2 regions of the Caballeronia sp. GAWG1-1 genome follow, and region 2 is predicted to be linked to the other one. Evidence: riboswitches for the same ligand, from Rfam matches in the RefSeq annotation. Region 2 holds a riboswitch; the other holds the start of a gene.

Region 1 (7,296 bases), on a different contig from region 2:
CGGTTCGCAAGGCGGCGCGCTGCTCGGCGACTCGATGATGAACACCATTCGCAACGCCCTTTCCAGCACGATTGCCAAGGGCGTGGGTTCCGGCACGAGCCAGGTGAACCTCGCATCGATCGGCATTACGCTGCAACCGGACGGCACGCTCAAGACCGACGAAGACGCGTTGACCGCAGCATTGTCGAGCAACTCGGGCGCGGTGGCATCGCTCTTCAATTCGAGCACGGGCGTAGCCGCGCAACTGAACAACAGCCTGACCGGATTTCTCGCGACAGGCGGTATTGTCGATACGCGCACGACCGCGCTCACCGCCGATCTTTCGAGCATCACGGACCAGCAAACCGCGCTCGCTTCCTACACGGCGCAACTGACCACGACCTACAACGATCAGTTCACCGCGCTCAACACGCTGATGTCGCAGATGGCGACGCAGGGCAGCTACCTGACCGCGCTCTTCGGCGGCACCAACAGCGCGGGCGCGCTGGCAAGCAACAAGTCGTAAGGAACGAACATGAACCAGCAAGAAATGATTCAACACGCCTGGGCACTGACCGAGGCGATCGAAGCAGCGGTCAACGAAGAAAACTGGGCGCGCGCGGCCGAACTCACAGAGGCGCGCACGCCGCTCCTGATGGCCGTGGAAGCGAATCAGCCGGCTGAATCGCTCGCGACCATTCGCCGGATTCAGGCGAGCATCGAAGCAACGATGGGCCGTGCGAACGCCGCGCAAGCCATGCTTTCGACCGCGTACCGCAAGTCGATGGATCAGGCGAAAGCCGCCGGACGATATCAACAAGCCGCGCGCTTCTAAAGTTTTTCCGGCACGCGCCGATAACCTTAATAAGAACAACGAGAAGAACGCGTCAGACATGACGCGGCGCTTCGCTCTTGATGCCCGCCTCGCGCGGGCATTTTTTATTTGCGTCGCTCGAAGGCTTCAGCGGCTGAGGGTTAAGGTGAGATAAGCCGCGTACAAGATGCCATTGCCAAGCAACGCCCACAACACCACGCCATTGCCGCGCGCGTTGAAGCGCAGCCATGCCGCCGCCGCGAGCGTGATCAGCACGCCGGTCAGCACTTCCACGCGCGGCTCCCACGGCGTCAGCATGATGCCGATGCCCGGCAGCAAGGTGCCCTGAAATACCATCGCGCCTGTGATGTTGCCGAACGCGAGCGTATCTTTTCCGCGTCGCGCCCAGAGAATGCTGTTCACCTTTTCCGGCAGTTCGGTCGCAATCGGAATGATGATGAGCGAGAGCAAGAGCGGCGATATGCCAAGCGCCGCCGACACGCCTTCCACACCGTGGATGAAGCCCTTCGCCCCGCCGACGAGCAGCACGATGCCGATCAGGAACTGCAGCATGATCGACCCGATACCGTTCGGCAAACCCACGCGCGTGATGAAGAGACGCTCGGGCGCTTCCGTGCCGTGTCCGCTTTCGACAAGACTCGCCGATGCCTTGAACGTGGTGATCACGTAGATCACGTATAAGCCGACGAGGCCGACCGCGAACATCGCCCGCACCTGCCACGCATGATGCGGCACGAACATGGCGCCGGCCGCAATCAGGAACGCGACGAGAAAGAAGTTCAGGTCGCGCGTGAAGCCGCTGCGCTCGGGCATGATCCGGCCGCGCAAGCCACGCGATTTGATGACCGCGAGCGTCATCAGGAAAGTGGAAAGCGTCGCGAGCATGAGTGGCGCGCCAAGAATGGCGCCGACACCGATTTCTTCGTTAACCGAACGGCTCGCCGTGCCGCCCAGCAGCGCGATGATCGGCACGGTCGTTTCCGGCAGCGCCGTGCCGACCGCCGCGAACAGCGATCCAGTCACGCCCTCCGATATGCCGAGCCGTTCGCCGAGATGTTCGAGCGCATTGGTGAAGAGTTCCGATGCGATAAGAATGACGGCGAGCATCAACGCGAGTTCGACGAAAAGCATCGTCATGCGGCACCTCGCGGGAAACGATGCAACGCGCGGGCGCGAATGAGCGCGCAGCGAGACAGGGATTTTTGTAGTTGTGGGGACACGATGATTCCACGGTCGGACGTTCAGCGAACCACGATGCGCCATGCGCCGTCCGACCAAGAACGACAAAGCGCATCGATGGTCTCGCCAAACCGCCGGAATGCGACAGCACCGACCGGTCGAACGCGCCACGGCAGCAAGGCCGAGGATGTTGACGCGTTCTCCTTCGCTGATGGAAGGAAGGCTACTCCCCAAAGACCGGGGCAGTGTAGCCTGAGCCGCCCGGTTCGGCAACCCGCACGGCGCGTTCGAGGCATAAGCGTATGCGCAACGATTCGTTGTCGAGCGGCGAGCGCTTCGCTAACCTAGCCGCGCGGATGCGCTACTTGCTTGCCACACGCGCACAGGGTAAAACCAGCCACAAGAACAATCGTAATGTGACCAGCCGGGTCACGGGAGATCTCATGCGCAACACACTTTTCGCTGCCGCCATCGCCGCGACGTTCGCCGCCGCGCCGCTTATCGCAATGGCCAAGCCGCTCACCATCTGTACAGAATCGAGCCCGGACGGCTTCGATGTCGTGCAGTTCAATTCGCTCGTCACGACCAACGCGTCGGCGGATGTCATCTTCAACACGCTCGTGTCATACGACGAGGCCGCGAAGAAAGTCGCGCCCGCGCTCGCCGAGAAGTGGGACCTCAGCAGCGACGGTCTTACCTACACGTTCCATCTGCGTCCGAACGTGCAGTTCCAGACCACCGACTACTTCAAGCCGACGCGTCCGCTCAATGCCGACGATGTCGTCTTCACCTTCGAGCGCATGTTGTCGGACAGCAACCCCTGGCACAAGATCGCGGGCGCGAGCGGCTTTCCGCATGCGCAATCGATGGGTCTCGTGAAGCTCATCAAGGCCGTGACCAAGGTCGATGACAAAACGGTGAAGTTCGAACTCAACGAGCAGAACGCGACCTTCGTGCCGATCCTCACGATGGGCTTCGCATCGATCTATTCGGCGGAATATGCGGACAAGCTGCTGAAAGCGAACCAGCAAGTCGATCTGAACAGCAAGCCTGTCGGCACCGGTCCGTTCGTGCTCAAGAGTTATACGAAAGACGCGGTGATCCGTTATGACGTGAATCAGAGCTACTGGGGGCCGAAGCCTAAAGTCGATCGCCTGATTTATGCCATCACGCCGGACGCCGCCGTGCGCGCGCAGAAGATCAAGGCGGGCGAATGTCAGATCGCGTTGTCGCCGAAGCCGCAGGACGTGCTCGACGCGAAGAAGGACAAGTCGCTGAAGGTTAGCGAGACGCCCGCATTCATGACCGCGTTCGTCGCGCTGAACACGCAGAAGAAGCCGCTCGATAACCCGAAGGTGCGCCAGGCGTTGAACATGGCGTTCGACCGCACCACCTATACGAAGACGGTGTTCGAAAACACGGGAACGCCCGCTGTGAACCCGTATCCGCCGAACACGTGGAGCTATGACAAGAACATCGCGGCGTACAAGTATTCGCCCGATGCCGCGAAGAAGCTGCTCGCGGATGCAGGCTTGCCCAATGGCTTCGAAACGACCATCTGGGTGCGCCCGAACGGCAGTGTGCTGAATCCGAATCCGAAAGCTGGCGCCGAACTGCTGCAGGCGGATCTCGCGAAGATCGGCGTGAAGGCGCAGGTGAAGATCATCGAGTGGGGCGAACTCATCAAGGAAGCCAAGCAGGGCCAGCACGACATGCTCTTCATGGGCTGGGCCGGCGATAACGGCGATCCGGACAACTACCTCTCGCCGCTTTTCAGTTGCAATGCGGTGAAGTCGGGCATCAACTTCGCGCGCTTCTGCGACCCGCAACTCGATAAGCTCATCGCGGATGGCAAGGTCACCTCCGACGTCGCGAAACGCACGAAGGCTTATGTGGACGCGCAGAAGATCATCCACGATCAGGCACTGTGGATTCCGCTCGTTTATCCGACTGCGGCGGCAATCACGCGTGCCAACGTCAGCGGCTTTAACGTGAGTCCGTTCGGGCGGCAGAACTTCGGGGCTGTGTCGGTGCAGTGAGGGGTTTTACGCGGGCGAGTACCGGATCACCCCGTCCTCGCCCGTCTCGCGCGTAAGCGTGCCATCCAGCCACAACAAGTTCAGATGCGCGAGCGCTTCGCCAAGTGCGAAGGTCATCTGATGGATATCGAGCTTGCGCTTGAACATGATCGGCACGATATCTCCCGCGCTGCACGGACGCTGCGTGCACGCCTCGACCACTTCCGCAAGCCGCGCGCGATGATGGTCCCGCAACTGACCGATACGCGTGAGCACGCCGCGAAACGGCTTGCCATGCGAAGGCAAGGCGAGGACATCGGCGGGCAAGTGTTCGTAGCGTCCCAACGATTCGAGATATAGCGCAAGCGGATTGCCTTCCGGCTCGATAGCGAACACGGACACGTTCGTCGAGATGCGTGGCAAAACCATATCGCCGGAAATGAGCAACTTGTCCGCCGCGCAATACAGCGCACTATGTTCGGGCGAATGACCGTAGCCCGAAATGATTTGCCATTCGCGTCCGCCAATCGCGATGCGGTCGCCATCGCGGATACGGCGGAACTCGGCGGGGATGGAAGGCACGAGCGTCGGGTAATAGCTGTCGCGCTTTCTCAATGCATCGAGCGATGCCTCGTCCGTTAGACCATGCGCCCCGAAGTGCTTCGCCGCGCGCTCGCCGCCCGCGTTCGAGCCATCGCCCGCGGCCATCACGCGGCCCATTGCATACTCGCCGAGCGCAATCCAGAGACGCACGTTCCAGCGTGCCTTGTCGCCACCCTTGCAGATCCAGTCGGCAAGACCGAGATGATCCGGATGGCAATGCGTGACGATCACGCGCAGCACAGGCAAGCCGTCGAGCGCGCTGTCGAACACGCTTTCCCAGTTCGCGCGAATATTTTCGTTCGAGATGCCGCAATCGATGATGGTCCAACCCTGCACGCCATCGATCTCATCGCGCAATAGCCACAGATTGATGTGATCGAGCGCGAACGGCAAAGGCATGCGCAGCCAGTAAAGGCCAGGCGCGACTTCCTTCACGCGCCCCGCTTCGGGCAATTCGTCGGCAAAAACATAATCGAGTTGATGTTCGAGTGCGTTCATTCTTTTGCGCCTCTGAAGTGAGCATGAATGCGGGTTCAAGCCACGTTGCAATTTCGCCAGGTTGACGATAACGTAAACCTCATTCTAACGTCGCATGTGTGATCACGTGCTCCGGCGCCGGCAATGACTCAAGCCATTCACTACACCATCACCGAACTGGCGCGCGAGTTCGACATCACGTCGCGCGCCATTCGCTTCTACGAAGACCACGGTCTGCTCGCGCCCGAGCGCGAAGGCGCGAACGGCCTGCGGCGCGTGTATTCGTCACGCGATCGCACGCGCCTGAAACTCACGCTACGCGGCAAGCGGCTCGGCTTTACGTTGTCGGAGATTCGCACGCTGCTGGACTTGTACGACTCGCCCACGGGCGGCACGCGGCAGTTGCAGGCTTTTGTCGATACCATCGCGGCGCATCGCGAAGTGCTTGAGCGGCAACTCGTCGATCTCACCACGACGCTTGCCGAACTCGAAACATACGAGAAGCAAGGCCGCGCGCTCCTTGCCGCTGGCGTCGAAAAGCGCGCCCGCAGAGCCAAAGCCGCATGATGGCCAACGAGACGCCCAGCCGACATGAATCACTTCCCCAAGCTGCTCTCGTCGCAAATAGGCTTCGATGTCGCGCAGACGATACTCGAAGGCTTCGATCGCCATTACCGCGTCTTTCGCGAAGCGGCAGTCGAGGCGAAGCATCTGTTCGAGGAAGGCAACTGGCAAGCGCTCGCGCAACGCGCACGCGACCGCATCGCGTCTTATGACGATCGCGTCGCGGAATGCGTGACATCGCTGGAAGACGAGTACGACGCCGAGACCATCGACGATGAAATCTGGCAGCAGATCAAGCTGCACTTCATCGGCTTGTTGACGACGCATCGGCAGCCGGAATGCGCGGAGACGTTCTTCAACTCGGTGTGCTGCAAGATCCTGCATCGCTCGTATTTCAACAACGATTTCATCTTCGTGCGGCCCGCCATTTCGACCGAATACATCGAGAACGACGAGCCCGCCGCCAAGCCGACGTATCGCGCGTATTACCCCGAGAAAGACGGGCTGCAGGCCACGCTCGAACGCATCGTCACGAACTTTCAGCTGGAGCCTTCGTTCGAGGATTTGCCGCGCGACGTGCATTGCGTGGTGGATGCAATCGAAGAGGCCTTTGGCCAACTCACGCCCGCGCCGAACTTTCAGATTCACGTGCTCTCGTCGCTGTTCTTTCGCAACAAGGCGGCATATGTCGTCGGGCGCATCATCAATGGCGATGCCTTACTTCCGTTCGCGGTTGCCATCCGTCACACGCAGCCGCACTTGCTGGCGCTCGACACCGTGCTCTTGAACCGGGAGCAGTTGCTCGTCATCTTCAGCTTCTCGCATTCGTACTTTCTCGTCGACATGGAAGTGCCGTCCGCGTATGTGCAGTTCTTGCGCAGCATCATGCCGGGCAAGCCGAAGGCCGAAATCTATACCTCGGTGGGCTTGCAGAAGCAGGGCAAGAATCTGTTCTATCGCGACCTGCTGCATCATCTGAAACATTCGAGCGATCGCTTCATCGTGGCGCCCGGGATCAAGGGGCTCGTGATGATCGTGTTCACGCTGCCTTCGTTTCCTTACGTGTTCAAGCTCATCAAGGACGCGTTTCCGCCGCCGAAGGAAACCACGCGCGAGAAGATTCAGGGCAAGTATCAACTCGTCAAGCGTCACGACCGCGTGGGCCGCATGGCCGACACGCTCGAATATTCGAGCGTCGCGCTGCCGCTTGCGCGCCTCGACGATGCGCTGATCCGCGAACTGGAAAAAGAAGCGCCTTCGATGATCGAATACGAAGGCGACAAGCTCGTCATCAAGCACGTGTATATCGAACGGCGCATGGTGCCGCTCAATCTCTTTCTGCAAGGCGGCAGCGACGCGGACGTCGATCACGGCATCCGCGAATATGGCGACGCAATCAAGCAGTTGATTCAGGCGAACATCTTTCCCGGCGACATGCTGTACAAGAATTTCGGCGTGACGCGCCACGGGCGTGTCGTGTTTTACGATTACGATGAAATCGAGTATCTGACCGATTGCAACGTGCGTAGCGTGCCGCCGCCGCGCTACGAGGAAGACGAGCTGTCCGGGGAACCGTGGTATACCGTCGGGCCGCACGACATCTTTCCGGAGACGTACGGCACGTTCCTGCTCGGCGATCCG
Region 2 (7,296 bases):
GCGCTTCGAGCCCTTCAGGCGCATCGGGCGCACCCGGCGCTTCAGGGTCTTCGGGGTCTTCGGGCGGAGCGGGCGGGGGCACCGTCGTTACCCCTGTCGCCCATCCGATGGACGTTGCGACCTATCACAACGACATCGGCCGCACCGGCCAGCAACTCGCGGAAACGAAGCTCACGCCCGCGAACGTCAATTCGACCACCTTCGGCAAGCTCAACGTGCTTGCGGCGGACGGACCCGTGGACGCGGAACCGCTCTTCCTGACGAGCGTGGCAATCGCGGGCGGCACGCACAACGTGCTCTACGTCGCCACCGAAAACGCCAGTGTCTACGCGTTCGACGCCGACACCGGCGCGATTCTGTGGAAATCGTCGACGTTAGGCGCAGGCGAAACACCGAGCGACGACCATGGCTGCGGCCAGATCACGCCGACTATCGGCATTACGGCGACGCCGGTCATCGACCGCACGCGCGGCCCGAATGGCGCGATCTACGTGGTCGGCATGTCGAAAGACACGTCGGGCAAGTATCACCAGCGCATTCACGCGCTCGACATCACGACAGGCGCGGAACTTTTCAACGGTCCGACCGAAATTGCCGCGTCGTATCCCGGCACGGGCGCGGGCAGCGCGAATGGCCGCGTGAGCTTCGATCCCGGCCAGTACGCCGAGCGCGCTTCGCTGTTGCTGCAAAACGGCGTGGTCTATACCGCGTGGACATCGCATTGCGACATCATGCCGTACACCGGTTGGGTGATCGGCTATAACGCCAGCACGCTGCAGCAGGCAAACGTGCTCAATCTCACGCCGAACGGCCAGATGGGCGCGATCTGGATGAGCGGCGCGGGCCTCGCGTCGGACGGCACGTCGATCTATTTCCTCGATGCCAACGGCACTTTCGACGCCACGCTCGACGGCAACGGCATGCCGATTCATGGCAATTTCGGCAACGGCTTTCTGAAACTCGGGACTTCGCCCGCCCTCGCCGTCACTGATTATTTCCAGCCGTCGAACACGGTGAACGAATCGGCAGCCGATGAAGATCTGGGTTCGGGCGGCGCGCTCGTATTGCCCGATCTCGTCGATACGGGCGGCACGACGCATCATCTCGCGCTCGGCGCGGGCAAGACATCGACGATCTACGTGGTCAATCGCGACGCGATGGGTAAGTTCGATTCGAATGCGGATCACATCTATCAGGAGATCGTCGGGCAGATTCGCGGCCCGATGTTCGCCATGCCCGCGTACTTCAACAACACCGTTTATTTCGGCTCGATTGGCGACAGCATCAAGGCGTTCGGCATCGCGAACGCCGCCTTGTCCACGACGCCGACGAGCCAGACCGCGAACAGTTTCGGCTCGCCGGGCGCCACACCGAGCGTGTCTGCGAACGGCGCGGCGAACGGCATCGTGTGGGCGGTGGAGAATGGCACCATCGCCGTGCTGCACGCCTACGACGCCAGCAATCTCGCGCGCGAGCTTTACAACAGCAATCAGGCGGCGGGCGCGCGCGATCAGTTCGGGCAGGGCAACAAGTTCATTACGCCGATGATCGCGAACGGCAAGGTCTATGTGGGGACGCGCAACGGCGTGGGCGTGTTCGGTCTGCGGTGATGCCTGTCATGGACGCGGATTGGTGGCGATGAATTGCTTCACGGCGGCGTAGGCGGGCTTGGGCGTCTGGCCGTCGTCGAGGATCACGCCGTAAGGTCCTTCGCCGCCAGGCGGATCGTCGTAGAGCTGGTAGATCTGCAAGGATTCGATGTCGTAGCGCACCGCGATCGCTCTCAGGCCGCCGAGCATGTCGTTGGCAAGGAAGGCGGCCGCTTGCTGATCGGTGCCGAAGTCGGGCCGCACGCCCATTTCATTGATCCATACCGGCTTGCCGAACCGGGCAAGCGCGCCGATGACGTTGTAGCAGCCCGTGCCGCCGCACGCGTGCTCGATGTTGCCCTGGTCGGAATACCAGTGCCATGCCGTGATGTCCCACGTCACGATGGGATGCCCGCCCGAACCGTCCGGCTGTGTGCCGTTCGCGAGCATCGTCACGAAGCCGTATTGCATCCACGCATTGCCGCCCATGACGATCTTGCCCGACGGGTCCATCGACTTGATGCCGGCGATCATGCCTCGGATGACGCCACGCGCAATCTGGAACTTTTGGTTGTCGAAGTCCGTGGGCCGCACGCCGTCCACCCATCCGGCGACCGTTGCCGAGCCGAGTTCGTTGGTCACTTCGTAGTAGGCGTAACGCTGCACACTCACGACGTCGCGCGCGAGCGCATAGGCCGATTGATACGCGGAGTCTTCATCGGCAAAATCGATGCCCATCAAGATCACCGGGTACACCGTCACCCCACCGGCGGCCAGCGCGTTGGCTACATTGGCGAGACGCATGGCGGTTGATTTGCTATACACCTCGTTGCGATACAGTTTGATGCCGAGATCCTGAAGCTGCGCTAATTGTCTGGCGGCGCCAGCGAGATAATAGACATCGCCATAACTGTTGTGACCGTTCATTCCGTAGAATAAATCGCTGGCGACGGGATTTATGGCGGCGGACGCGGCGTGATGACGATAGCGTGAATTATCGACGCTCGATGGCACGTTAGCGCTGTCCGAACCACCGCAAGCGGTTAATAACAGACTTGCTGAAAAGATCGCAGGCAAAACCGGTTTTGTGTTTCTGCAAAAACGAATTAAGCGATGAGCGATTTGCATAATCCAAAACAAGCCGATGACGTGTGCTCGCCTATGTCGCGGAAAATTAAATTCATTCGCGGACGCGAAGACAGGTGAATAGCGCGATGCTGATAACGCGAAGCGCAAGCGGGGCCGCGCCTTTTGCCGATGGAAATGGCGCGGTGCGTCGAGAAATATAGACGGTGACAGACGGGATAATCAAGACTTAATCGCGTCACTTTCACGAGCCGCGCTTATCTTTGCGAGATAATCGAAGAGCGGAGGATGTAATCTTAATGGCGACAGCGATTCAGGCTTCAGAAGGAAACGCGTTGCGAGATTTATTTGGTCGGAAAAATTAAAGCTGAATAGTCAGCGGGCAATGCGCGGCGCATTTGAAAATAGAAAATTCGCGACGCGCCGCCCACGACGTGTTGGAGAGAATGATAAACGACGTATGCTTCTGACCTTTGTCGTTTCAATCGACTTCGCGCGTTCTCGAATTACGCATCCGATCCAATATCGCGCGGCACTTCGCCAATTTGCCGAAACACGCTCAACCAGTCTTCCAGATGCCACGTCTTCGACACACGGTCATCGCGTATCTCATGGAACGAGTGAATGGCAAACCGAACCGGCTTCGATGTCGCCGCGATGCCCATCAACGGACCGGACTGCGTACCGCTCACCTCCGCGCGCACGCCGACGCGATTGTCCTGCGTGAGCATGTCTAGAATCTCGATGCGCATGTCAGGCAGCGCAGCCGCCATCTCCGCGAAGATGGGGATCATCTGGTCGGGACCGGCTTTGAAGCCTGCCGGCTCAGGCAGATATTCCCAGTCCGACGTCACGGCTTGGCGCAGCAAGTTCACGTCCTTTTGCGCGAAGGCGGCGTAAAGACGCTCGACGGCCGCGCGGGCTTCTGACTGGGTGATGTGTTCTGCCTCCATGGTGCCTCCTGAGCGTTAGGGATGCGGCGTTGCAACCCACTTTAACCCAATGGTCCGGATCGGGTGATCTGTCGTGTTAAGCTCGCGTTTCTTCGTTGGGGAGTAGCCGGCTTTCCCGCCCGGGAAAGCGTCCATGTCAACACGCTCGGTCTTTCGACCGTGGCATGGGCAGCCGTCACAGGTTGGCAAGACCATCGACAGAATGCGCTTCCGGTCGGGCGCGCCTTCTGTCCTTGTGCTTGCCCGACCAGACCAGAGCGCTACTCGATGAACCTCGCTTCCACCGTATTCCTTGCTTTCGCCATGTCCACCGACGCCTTCGCCGCCGCCGTGGGCAAAGGCGCGAGCCTGCATAAACCGCGCATCGGCGAGGCGCTCAAGGCGGGAGTCATCTTCGGCGTAATCGAGGCGCTCACACCGCTCGTCGGGTGGGCGCTCGGCCGCGCCGCCGCGCAATACGTCACCGCGTGGGACCACTGGATCGCTTTCGGCCTGCTTTTCGTGCTCGGCGCGCGCATGATCCGCGAAGGCTTAAGCAAATCGGCTCACGAAGAAGAGAAGCCCAACTCACATTCCTTCTGGGTGCTCGCCGTCACGGGCTTTGCCACCAGCATCGACGCGATGGCGGTCGGCGCGGGCCTCGCGTTCATCGACGTCGATATCTTCTCGACCGCCGCGACCATCGGCTTCGCAACCATGCTCATGGTGACCATCGGCGTGATGGTCGGACGGCTGGTCGGCGCGACTATCGGCAAGCGCGCGGAGATCTTGGGCGGGCTGATTCTCATCGGCGTGGGCAGCGTGATCCTTGCGGAGCATCTCAATTACTTGAGTTGATGCGAAGTTCTGCATGTCGCGTTTGAAATCGCCGCCCATGCCACGAACTCACCACTTCGCCTCATCCGTTCCCGGCGGCACCGATGGCCTCGCGTAACCCGCCGGCGTGCGCTCGAAGCGCGCGCTCGGCGTGACCGCGCGCAGCATGCCGAAACCCGATTCGCGTTCCTCGGTGTATGCGGCGATGTCCGGCCGCGCCGTCTTCAACCCTCCGTCGATACGTCCAAGCCCGCGCAGCCAGTGTCCCGTCTGTGCGAGCGAAACCTCCACGTGCCAGCTACCGCCTTCCGTTTGTTGCTTCCATAGCGCGGCGGCCGCGCCGAATGCCATCAGAAAGCCGCTCGCCATGTCGAGCATCTGCATGGGCAGCGCTCGCGGTTTGCCATCGCCCTGCGCTTCGCCTTCGGCGGCGTTGAAGCCTATCGCGGTCTGCACGAGCGAATCGAAGCCACGCCGATCCGCCCACGGACCTTCCGTGCCATAAGCCGACAAGGACACGTACACGATGCCCGGCCGCCGCGCCACCAGCGCCTCGGGCCCGAAGCCAAGCTCGGCGATCCCGCCCGGCCGATAGCCTTGCGAGAAGACATGCGCCTCATCGATCAGCCGCCACAGCGTCGCGCGACCGTCCTCCGTGTGCAGGTCGAGATGCGCGGAGCGCTTGCCGCGACTCGTCTCGGCGATAGCGGGAATGTTCGGCAGATGCGGCGAATTCACGAGCATCACGTCCGCGCCGAACGAGGCGAGCGCTCGACCGCCCGTGGGACCGGCAAGGATGCGCGTGACGTCCAGCACGCGGATATCGGTCAGCGGGCGCGCGTCATTGTCGAGCGCGGGCAGCGCGAGAGGCGCGGCGTCGCCGATACGCGTGATCTTCAGCAACGGCTGCGCGGCGATGGCTTTGGCTTGCGGCGTCGCATCCCATTCTTCGAAGCTGCGCAGCATCGTCACGACGAGGCCGCGTTCGGCGCACGCGGTTTCGTAATCGTTCGCGCGCCATTCGAGCAGCGCGCGTTCGGCATCGGCGCGCGTGGCGCTGTGCGGGTCGAGACCCAGCACGCGCAACGCGCCATCCTGATGATGCTCGAAGTTTGCGTGTATGCGCACGTAGCCATCGGCCGTGCGGTAGAGGCCCGAGAACTCGCCCCAGGTCTCGGGTTCGGCGCCATCGACCGTGAACCAGTCGGTGCATTCGACGGCCGCGTGCGTCATGTCGACGCTCACGCGCTGGCGGTCGACGCCGCGCGCATGAGCCAGCTCGGAGGCCGCGAGCGCTGCCGCCGCGATGGTCGATTGCGCCGCTTCGCCCACGGCGAACGATGACGGGAACACCGGGTCGTGTCCGGGTAGATCGACGAGGTGGAGGGCATCGTCGGGGAGGCCGGCGAGTTGCCAGAGATTCGTAAGCGTTGCGAAAGAAGTCATGGCGATGAGTGCGCGCGGGTCAGCGATGACGCATTGTCGCGCCGATTGATTGAGCGCGCACGTTGCGCTTGTCTGCAGCGCGTGGATCAGCGGAAAAAGTGGTCCGCGAGGCGGCGCAGGCGGTCGCGACTTGACGCCGACGGCTCAACGCTTGGCATAGGCCCGCAGGATGCCCACCGCCAACCGCCCGCACACCGTCACTTCCCCGCCATCGCCAACACGCGCTCCAGCTCAGGCAAATCCACCGGCTTGACCAAATGTGCGTCGAACCCGGCCGCCCGCGTGCGCGCCATGTCTTCGTCGGAACCAAGACCCGTCATTGCGGCGACGATCACACGCTTGCCTTCATCGCGCATCTGACGAATGACGTCGAAGCCCGTCATGCCCGGCATCGATAGATCGAGCAGCACGACTTGCGGACGCGTCGTCCCGAACGATGCCAGCGCTTCCGGGCCGTCATACGCCGCGCGCGCCGCGTGACCGAGCATATCGACGAGCAAGGTCATGCTGTCGGCCGAGTCGCGATTGTCGTCGACGACGAGCACGTCGAGCTGACGGCTCGCCACTGCATTCGGCGCGGAAGGCGGCATGATGCCCTGCGTGGGCGGTTGCGCGAGCGGCAGCCACAAACTGAACGCGCTGCCCTTGCCAGTGCCGCCGCTCTTCGCCTCGACGTGGCCGCCATGCAATTCGGCGATCGCTCGAACCAGCGTGAGGCCGATGCCAAGCCCGCCTTCATCCGGATGCGCGCCCGGCGCATGCTCCTGCACGAAAAGATCGAACACGGAGGCGAGCGCATCGGCGGAAATGCCGCGACCCTGATCCGTCACGCGCAGAAGCGCCGCGCCGCCGCGTGGACCGATTTCCAGCCGGATGGTCGACTCGGGCGGACTGAATTTCGCCGCGTTGTTGAGCAGGTTATTGAGCGCTTGCACGAGCCGCGTCGGGTCGCCATTGACGAAGAGGCGCTGGCCGCTGTCGTCCACGTCGAGCCGCTGCCCGCGCGCCTCGAAAAGCGGTTGACTCGCTTCGACACTCAGGTGCACGACATCGGCGATATCCACGGTCTCGGTCGCGAGCCGGATCTTGCCGGAACTCACGCGGCCCGCTTCGAGCAGATCGTCCACCAGCTTGGTCAGATGCGCGAGCTGCCGGTCGACGATATGGCGGCTGCGAATGACATCGGCATCGTCGGAAGCCTTCAGTTTGAGAATGCTCACCGCGTTGCGAATGGGCGCGAGCGGATTGCGCAGTTCATGGCCGAGCAACGCGAGAAACTCGTTCATGCGGCGGCTCGACGCCTCGAGTTCTTCCAAACGCCTGCGCGCGGTCATGTCGCGCGTGATGGCGACGAAGCCTTTTTCGCGGCCATCGGCGGCGGGCAGCGCGCTCAGAATGACGTGCGC

What was found. Region 2 has a riboswitch for manganese ahead of mntP (manganese efflux pump MntP). Riboswitches for the same ligand answer to the same signal wherever they lie in the genome.
Region 1: linked by a shared signal. The riboswitch ahead of NCT03_RS00740 (sodium:calcium antiporter) and the one ahead of mntP (manganese efflux pump MntP) in region 2 are both predicted to bind manganese.

The regions. Positions count from the first base shown of each region.
Region 1 covers NZ_JALQDB010000002.1:76,087-83,382, reverse strand. The annotation lists gene fliD (flagellar filament capping protein FliD) at 1-505, shown strand, start outside; gene NCT03_RS00745 (flagellar protein FliT) at 515-814, shown strand; gene NCT03_RS00740 (sodium:calcium antiporter) at 941-1,951, opposite strand; yybP-ykoY riboswitch at 2,073-2,237, opposite strand; gene NCT03_RS00735 (ABC transporter substrate-binding protein) at 2,437-4,032, shown strand; gene NCT03_RS00730 (MBL fold metallo-hydrolase) at 4,039-5,112, opposite strand; gene NCT03_RS00725 (MerR family transcriptional regulator) at 5,236-5,658, shown strand; gene aceK (bifunctional isocitrate dehydrogenase kinase/phosphatase) at 5,683-7,296, shown strand, end outside.
Region 2 covers NZ_JALQDB010000037.1:202,314-209,609, forward strand. The annotation lists gene NCT03_RS26075 (PQQ-binding-like beta-propeller repeat protein) at 1-1,610, shown strand, start outside; gene NCT03_RS26080 (glycoside hydrolase family protein) at 1,617-2,516, opposite strand; gene NCT03_RS26085 (ester cyclase) at 3,182-3,628, opposite strand; yybP-ykoY riboswitch at 3,714-3,881, shown strand; gene mntP (manganese efflux pump MntP) at 3,896-4,465, shown strand; gene NCT03_RS26095 (CoA transferase) at 4,514-5,890, opposite strand; gene NCT03_RS26100 (hybrid sensor histidine kinase/response regulator) at 6,088-7,296, opposite strand, start outside.